4 regions of the Sedimenticola selenatireducens genome follow, and region 2 is predicted to be linked to each of the others. Evidence: predicted binding sites of a transcription regulator. Region 2 holds the regulator's gene; each other region holds the start of a gene.

The links. The regulator FliA, encoded in region 2, starts transcription of late flagellar genes. The targets are predictions, from matches to a motif close to GCTAAAGTTNNNNNNNNNNCNGCCGATA.
Region 1: the regulator FliA is predicted to act here: its motif matches at 690-717, upstream of ACHZBF_RS03195 (methyl-accepting chemotaxis protein).
Region 3: the regulator FliA is predicted to act here: its motif matches at 1,518-1,545, upstream of ACHZBF_RS03515 (methyl-accepting chemotaxis protein).
Region 4: the regulator FliA is predicted to act here: its motif matches at 713-740, upstream of ACHZBF_RS10375 (methyl-accepting chemotaxis protein).

The regions. Positions count from the first base shown of each region.
Region 1 is NZ_CAXXYC010000002.1:138,901-141,106, forward strand. It holds gene ACHZBF_RS03190 (sulfite exporter TauE/SafE family protein) at 1-403, opposite strand, end outside; gene ACHZBF_RS03195 (methyl-accepting chemotaxis protein) at 850-2,004, shown strand; gene ACHZBF_RS03200 (glutathione S-transferase family protein) at 2,052-2,206, opposite strand, start outside.
Region 2 is NZ_CAXXYC010000003.1:247,380-249,585, reverse strand. It holds gene ACHZBF_RS04840 (protein phosphatase CheZ) at 1-526, opposite strand, end outside; gene cheY (chemotaxis response regulator CheY) at 560-934, opposite strand; gene ACHZBF_RS04830 (RNA polymerase sigma factor FliA) at 991-1,731, opposite strand; gene ACHZBF_RS04825 (MinD/ParA family protein) at 1,728-2,206, opposite strand, start outside.
Region 3 is NZ_CAXXYC010000002.1:222,730-224,935, reverse strand. It holds gene ACHZBF_RS03515 (methyl-accepting chemotaxis protein) at 1-1,347, opposite strand, end outside; gene ACHZBF_RS03510 (hydrogenase small subunit) at 1,882-2,206, shown strand, end outside.
Region 4 is NZ_CAXXYC010000003.1:1,445,336-1,447,541, reverse strand. It holds gene lysA (diaminopimelate decarboxylase) at 1-674, shown strand, start outside; gene ACHZBF_RS10375 (methyl-accepting chemotaxis protein) at 826-2,206, shown strand, end outside.

The DNA of each region.
Region 1 (2,206 bases), on a different contig from region 2:
GGTTCAGGATATAGCCGATGGCATATACCGCCACGATGGAGAAGATGATGCCGCTCATCACCGCCGGTGGCAGGGTGATCAGGCCGAATACCCCGAGCAGCTTGGGTATGATCATCACCGCCAGCGCATACCGCAGATAGGCCCAGTCGATACCCTGCCTGAAGTCCCCGCCGCTCGCCTTCGCCAAGCTCGACCGCCGTGCGTTCACCAGCACGGTGGAGGAGGAGAACACCAGCAGGTGAATGGCGATGATGGGCAGGAAGATCAATGGCTGGTTTTCGATCAGCAGCAGAAACGGCAGTGACAGGGCCGCCCCGCCAAAGCCCAGTCCCGAGCGCACGAAGCCACTCCAGACAAAGATCAGCGCGATCAGCAGGTATTGATAGGTTTCCAGTTCACTCATTGCCCGGGTAATCCGCAGGGCGAGCAGGGTGAATATCGCATTATTTTCTCGGTTGATAAGTGGATGCGGTCGATGATGTCAGATCGTATAGTCGCTCGCGGGACCTATGATACGCCTTGGCGCGTGGTTGATGCAGTCCGTGCCTGGCTGTTTTGTACACGCCTGTTCCGTGCGATCAATGTCAACTATGCGGGGAAGAAACCGGGGTTGAGAAGTCGCACACGGCGGCATTTTGCTGATCCCTGTCAATTAAATCCGCAAATTTCCGTAGGTCTCTACCGGTTTTATTAAAGTCTCCAAGCAGGTGTCCGATAAGGGGAGTGATAACAAGCTGTGCTGAAACAGTGCCGTTATGCGCGGTATCAGTCGGCCGCCACGTGACTTCCACGTCAGCTTTTTCAGGTTGTTATCCCGATAATGGACTACCTCTATAGCGAAACCTATATATGATCAAATCACTCTTCTTGCGCATGCGCAGCATACACTGGGTCGGTATTACTATTCTGGTGGCCAATGCCCTGGTCCTTACCGAAAATTTCTGGTCCATGGTGATCCAACTGGTGGTGGCTGCGGTTGTTCTGGTACATGACCTGGATGAAAAACGCTGGGGTGTGGACGCCCTGAAACAGATGTCCCACTACATGGAAAACTTTGCCAGAAGGGATCTATCCCAGGAGTGCAAGGTCAACGCCAACTTCAATACTGAACTGGGGCAGGTGCTGTCGGTCATTGACAGCTTCAGGCACAACATCCGTTCGGCGCTGCTGGAGACGAAACAGTTTGCCAGCTCGAACAAGAACGCGGTGCATGACATTAACCAGATGACCGGCGAGATCAATCAGCGCATCAACGGTATTGCCAAGCTGATACAGGAGGCTCACCAGGAACTGGCGGAACTGGACCAGATCACCGACAGCCTTGTTGTGGATGCGGAACAGAGCCAGACCCTGATCCGCAATGTCAGTGAACATCTCAACAAATCCCAGCAGGGAATCAGCGATTTTGGTGAGAAGTTGCGCCGCTATTCGGTCAGCAATCGTGAAATGGCCACGGAGATCGCCCAGCTATCCAACAACACCGATCAGGTCAAAGGGGTGCTGACGGTGGTCAACGGGATAGCCGAGCAGACCAATCTTCTGGCGCTGAACGCGGCTATCGAGGCGGCTCGTGCCGGTGAACAGGGCCGGGGGTTTGCCGTGGTGGCGGACGAGGTGCGGGGCCTGGCGGTGCGCACCCAGCAGAGCCTGGAGGAGATCCACCGGATTATCGCCGATATCACCCAGTCGGTCAGTACATCGACCAAAAAGATGGAGAGTCAGACCACCCTCCTGGAGGGTGTGATGCATACCATGGAGGAGACTATCGAAGTCATTAACGCCGCCACCACTGACGCCGCCAATGCCTCCGGTCAGATGGAACACACGGTCAAGATGTCTTCGCTGTCGCAAGAGAAGAATGCGCATATCGTGGATTGCGTGGCCCAGGTGAATCAGATTTCACAGGCCAATCTGGATGCCATATCGGAAATCAGCAGCCGTATCCAGGAACAGGAGTCAAAGGAAGAGACCATGCAGCTGAAACTGGCGGAGTTCAAGCTCTGATCGGGTATCCCGGGACCCGGCGTTGCCTGGCGCGACGCCGGTCCCTGTCAGTCATAACGCCCCATACCCCCCGGTGACTGGAAGTCGATCTGCGGTCCCTTGGGGATTATGCCGTTCGGGTTGATGGAGGGATGACTGGCGTAGTAGTGAGTCTTGATGTGATCCATGCTTACCGTCTCTGCGATCCCCGGCACCCGGTAGA
Region 2 (2,206 bases):
CCTGCCGGATAATCTGTCCGGTCAGATCCTGAAAATCCTGCGCCATCAGCACTTCGGTCAGATGACCATGCAGCTGTTTCGACCGTTCGGTGGTCAATGCCAGAAAGCCGCCCAGTTCCCTGCTCAATTCCCTGAAGTCATCGACAGAAAGTTCACGATTACAAAACCGCTCCCATTGTTCCGATATGGCGCGTGCCTTCACACCCAGATCATCCGCCAGGGGCAGCCCTGCCTCGACCGCACCTAGCGTGGTATTAGCCGATTTCTCGGTCATGGTAATCACATAAGTGAGTCGCTCACTGGCGTCCGGGATTTCCACCTGGGCCATTTCATTGATGCGCGGGTCAAGCAGGAACTCATTGATCGCTTCATGCAACTCACGGGTCAAGCGCCCAACTTCCAGAAACAGTTTGCTCTCGACACCTTCGGTAAGAAGGGAACTGACATGTGTCGCTTCAGCTTCATTCCCTGCCTCCAGATGCTCTACCAGCTGCTTCGCCAGCATCAGACGTTCATCGTTGTCCATTTATTTCTCCAGACCGATTCGTCATGCTGCCGGTTAGCTGCCTACACGTTCAAAAATCTTGCTGATCTTCTCTTCCAGCGTCACCGCGGTAAATGGCTTGACTACATAGCCATTGACGCCCGCCTGGGCCGCCTCGATGATCTGCTCACGCTTCGATTCGGCAGTGACCATCAACACCGGAAGTTTGACCAGGTTGGGGTCTGCCCGCACCGCTTTCAGCAGATCAATCCCGGTCATGCCCGGCATATTCCAGTCCGTTACCAGGAAATCAAAGTTACCTGACTGCAACATGGGCAAGGCGGTATTACCATCGTCCGCTTCCTGGGTATTGGTGAATCCCAGATCCCGAAGCAGATTCTTAATAATCCGTCGCATTGTGGAAAAATCGTCCACAATGAGAATCTTCATGTTTTTATTCAAGGCAACCTCCAAACTCGATGCCGTTATTCGTTTTCATAGACCGATCAGAGCTCATCTGCATCGGATAACCAATCTGCAAGGCGGGCGCGTAACCGCAGGGTGGCCTGGCTGTGTATCTGGCATACCCTTGATTCGCTAACTCCAAGAACCTGCCCAATCTCTCGCAGGTTCATCTCCTCATCATAATAAAGTGCGATTACCAATCTCTCCCGCTCCGGCAGGCCGGCAATCGCCTCTGCCAGGGCCTTTTTAAAGGCATCCTTCTGCATGCCGTCAAACAGCCCCCCCGCCTGACTGTCACCGCCGTCAATGGGCAATTCACCCACTGCCTGCAGCTCTTCAATACTGAAGATCCGACAGCCCGCCGCATCCTGCAGGATACGATGGTACTGAACCAGGTTCATATCCAGCACTTCCGCCACTTCCACGTCCCGGGCATCACGTCCCTGCTCATTTTCAATAGAGCGCATGGCATCGGCTACCATCCTCGCCTTTCGATGCACGGAACGGGGCGTCCAGTCGCTGCGCCGGATCTCATCCAGCATTGCGCCACGAATACGAATCCCTGCGTAGGTTTCGAAACTGGCTCCCTGGCTGGGGTCATAATTTCTACTCGCCTCAAGCAGCCCGATCATCCCGGCCTGTATCAAATCATCCGCCTGTACGTTGGGCGGCAGGCGATTCATCAGGTGGTAGGCGATACGCTTGACCAGCGGGGCATGCCGGTTAACCAGGGTATCGGCATCCATCTCCTGAATCGCGGTATAACTCGCTAGTCCACTCACCGGCCCATCTCCCCGCCCTGGCTTGTATATTGAATCAGCCGTTCCACGAAGAACTGGAGGTGCCCGCTGGCACCATCCGGTACAGGCCAGTTATCGGCCTTTTGCGCCAGATTCTTGAATATTTTTGCAATATGGCTGCGAGGGTTGGCTTGAACCACAGGTTTTTGCGATTTCACTGCCTTTCTGAGGTTTTCGTCGTATGGAATACTGCCCATGTAGGTAAGCATAACATCCAGGTACTGGTCGGTGACACGGCACATCTTGTTATACAGGTTGCGCCCCTCTTCGGCTGTACGCGTCATATTGGCCAGGATACGAAAGCGATCCAGACCATACTCGCGATTCAACAGTTTGATCATGGCGTAGGCATCGGTAATCGATGCCGGCTCATCACAGACCACCACGATCAGTTCCTGGGCCGCGCGACTGAAACTGACCACCGTATCCGATATACCCGCCGCCGTATCGATAATCA
Region 3 (2,206 bases), on a different contig from region 2:
CACTTTTTTGGTGCCCTGTTGCATGGCGCTTGCCGCTTTCCGGGTACCCTGCTGCAGACGTTCAATCATCGCCTGGATATCCTGGGTGGACTTGCGCGTTCTGTCGGCCAGGGTACGCACCTCATCGGCAACAACGGCAAATCCGCGTCCCTGCTCACCGGCACGCGCTGCTTCAATGGCCGCATTCAACGCCAGCAGATTGGTCTGTTCGGCAATATTGTGGATCACCTCAACCACGGATCCGATTTCCGTCGAATCCGCCTCCAGCGCCTGTACCTCTCCCGCCAGTCCCTGTATCTCGTTCGACAACTGGCTGATCGCACCAATCACCTGAGAGACCTTCTGGTTCCCCTGCTCGGCGAGCTGATCGGCGTCCTTTGCCTGCTGGGCGGTTTCGGTGGCGTTTTTGGCTACCTCCTGGATCGTCATGGTCATCTCATTCATCGCTGTCGCAACCATCTCCATCTCGCCGCGTTGACGGGACAGCGCCTGCAGATTCGACTCCGTGATGCTGGAAACATCTTCAGACGATCCGTTCACCTGGCCCGCCACACTGACCAGGCGCCGAATCACTTCACCCAGATGTTTCTGTACTTGATTGACACTGCCGGCAATTCTCCCAAACTCATCACGGCTTTCGATACTGGCGAACCGTGACAGATCTCCTGCCGCGATTTTTTCCAGCAGGTTTTGAATCTTGATCGCAGGTCTGACAACCTGTGCATTCACAAACAGAACAATAAAGGCTGCCGTCAATATAAAGACGACCACCAGAATAATCACACTCAGCAACAAATCATCCTTACTGTTGACAATGGTCAGATCAGCCGTATCGCTGGCCTGCCTGCTGATCTCTTTGGCCGCATTCTCCAACAGTTCTGTCGGCGCTCGATCAATACCGGCTACCGCCTTGTCGCCGGCATGATGATCAAATCCTGAACTTTTGAATACTTCCAGGCCCTTGCGATAGGCGACACCCATGGTCTTGTGCGCCTGCAAAAAATCCATAACCAGCTGTTTTGTCTGACCCTCAAGGCGTTGCTGTAATCCAGCTCCCGAACTCTGAATGGCTGCCTCGGTTTTCTCGAACTTGCCCCAGTACTTTTCCAACTGCTTGCTGTCCGCGCCACGCAGCAGGACATTCTTCCACTCCTGCACCTGCTTCTTGAATTCGAGCGCCATGTTGGTTATCTGGCGTTCATTGTCCACTTCCTGAAGAATAACCTGCTCGAAGAGCCCGATACTTTGCCATGCCGAGTTAAATCCATGAAGCACGACAGCCGCCACGATAATCATTCCAACGGATATGAGGACCAGCAATTTCCCCCGAATGCTTTTAAATTTCATCACACCTTTCTCCCATACTGCTCTCTGCTACTGCAAGTAGCTATATTATTTGGCCGCGGATACAAACACCGGTCGCCTGTTTTATTCATGTGGGTCGATTAATCATTTCCCGAAATCGGTTTTTCTTCCATCGCATATCAGCCAGCGGTTGTGAGACTCCACTATTTCAATATCGGCCATTTGTTCAAGACCTTGAGACATACTCTGGTATGGATATAGACAACTTGCGAAGTACCGGCATGCCCCGCCCTTCAGTGCAGAAAAGCCCGGCAAGGCGCTCAAACATGCTTGCGAATTAAAATTCATTTTGGACGCAATGAGCAGCGCTGCACCAGGCACCGGGACGCATGACAGAGACAGATCCAGGTTTGATCCAAATCAACATCACGGATAATATCCCACCGACAGATAGTGTAATGCTCAGCCTGTATACCCTAGAATGAGTACGCCACCCGATTCTGGAACGGGGGGATCCTAATCGACCTCACACCAGCCGTCTTCCACATTGTCGAGACAATCTAGGAAAGCACTACCATGCAGGGTCAAGGCATCGGAGAACATCCACTAATTCAACACGACATCAGCCGCCGGGGACTACTCAAATTCTGCAGCGCGATGGTATCTATGCTCGCCCTGCCTGCCGGGGTCGTACCCGCGTTCGCTGAACAGCTCAACAAGGCCCGTAGGCCGTCGGTGATCTGGCTCTCCTTCCAGGAGTGCACAGGCTGCACCGAATCATTTACCCGCTCACATGCACCCACCATTGAATCACTGATTTTTGATTACATCTCACTGGACTACCATCACACCCTGCAGGCCGCCGCCGGTGAGGCCGCGGAAGCAGCCCGGCTGGAGGCCA
Region 4 (2,206 bases), 1.2 Mb from region 2:
TGAGGCTGCATGGCCTGGCAGTGCACCTCGGTTCCCAGATAGTGACACTGGAACCCTATGAGAAAGCCTGCCGTCGACTACGGGAGTGGGTTATCGAGTTGAGAGATAAAGGCTATCCAATTACCCACCTGGACCTGGGTGGCGGTTTTGGTATTGACTACGGTGATGGTCGTTGTCTGGCGTACGGGGCGGTTGCCGCCGTGATCGATCGGGAGCTGCGGAACCTGGGGGTGGCAATTGCCGTCGAGCCAGGACGCTCCCTGGTGGCGACTGCCGGAGTGCTGGTGAGTGAGGTGGTCTATCGAAAGGAAGTTGAGCCGGTTCCCTTTCTGATTCTGGATGCTGGTATGAATGATCTGCTGCGCCCGGCCCTGTATCAGGCCTCCCATCAACTGTTAACGCTGAAGCAATCGGATGAAGCAAGGGAGATCTGCAATGTGGTTGGTCCAATCTGTGAGAGCAGCGACAGTTTTCTACAACAGGCCAGCCTGCCGCGGGTCAACTCGGGGGAGCGTGTGGCCTTGCTTCAGGCCGGTGCCTATGGGGCGGTTATGGCGTCCGGCTACAACAGCCGGGATGTCATTCCTGAGGTGATGATCACGGGTGATCAATATGGCCTGATCAGAAGACGCATCTCCCATCGTGACCTGATGGAGTATGAGAATTTTGCATGACCGGGCCGGTTCTGATCTTTGTCAGCTTTGGTCTTATGACTAAAGGATCAGGCTGATTTGTCGATACAACAGACAATGATTATTTGCCCGGAATTAATGGAATAGCCCGGTTGGTAGAATTGGAAAATTTCAATTGTCAGGGGATCTCCTCATGCGTGAGTCCATAACCCATCTTATTCGCTGGCTGTTATCGGCTGTCGGTATTCGCTCCATCAACAGCCAGTTCCTGTTCTCCTATATCCTGATCTTCCTCTGCGCCCTTATCTCGGTGATCACCATCTATCTGAGTCTGGGGGTGAATTCCAACTCCATTGATGTCGCCGGCCGGCAGCGGATGTTGAGCCAGCGGCTGGCCAAAGAGGCGATGCTGGTGGCCCAGCAGGCTGAGAGCCGCGAGGTGATGGAGAAGACGATCAATCTGTTTGAATCCTCTCACAAAGCGCTTTTTGAGGGTGATGAAGCACAAAATATACTCCCGGTGAAAGATGCGCTGATTCTTGAGCAACTCAAACTCGTGGAGCAGCTCTGGTCGGGGTACAAGCAGGTAATTACCCAGTATGCGGCAAGTCCGGACAATGCCGGTTTGGCGGCGATTCAGAAACAGTCGGTTCAGGTATTGAAGGAGATGAACAAAGCGGTGGGTATGATGGCCACTGCAGCCAACGACTCGGTCGCGCTGCAACAGACTATCGCCTTTGTCATGACCTCAATCATTCTGCTGCTGGTGGTGCTGGGTCGGGTGTTCGGCATGACCGTGCTGATGAAGGAGATCGATCAACTGCGCACTCATCTTGGGGAGGTGAGTAAGGGTGATTTCTCCAAACCGATTGACTGCCTGGACAGCCAGAATGAGATCGGGCTCGCCTATACCGCCTATAACAACATGCTGCAACAGGTGGGGCAGATGATCAAAGGCGTATGTCAGGTTGCCGATAAGGTCAGCGAGGCGACGTCCAGGGCGACCGAGACGCTGAATAGTACCGATCAGGGGGTGACTCAACAGCAACAGGAGATCACCCAGGTTGCCACTGCAATAAATGAAATTACCGTAACCGTACAGGAGGTGGCGCGCAATACCAGCCAGGCGGCCGAGTCTGCGTCACAGGCGGATCAGGAAGCGAGAACCGGCCAGACCATTGTCAATCATACCCGCAGTGGTATTCAGAGCATGGCGCAGCAGGTTGAAGAGGCCGCTTCCACCATCAACATCCTTGAGAGTGATACCCAGCAGGTGGGGCAGGTGCTTGAGGTGATTACCAGTATTGCCGAGCAGACCAACCTGTTGGCTCTGAACGCCGCTATTGAGGCTGCCCGTGCCGGTGATCAGGGGCGTGGATTTGCCGTGGTGGCGGACGAGGTTCGCACCCTGGCGCAGCGCACTCAGGAGTCCACCGGCAAGATACGCGATATCATTGAACGATTACAGAGTCAGGCAACGGCTTCGGTCAAGGCGATCGGCAAGAGCCGTGAGATCGCACACCAGAGTGTGGAGCAGACCGAGGAGGCCGGTGTTGCCCTGGAGAAGATCGTCG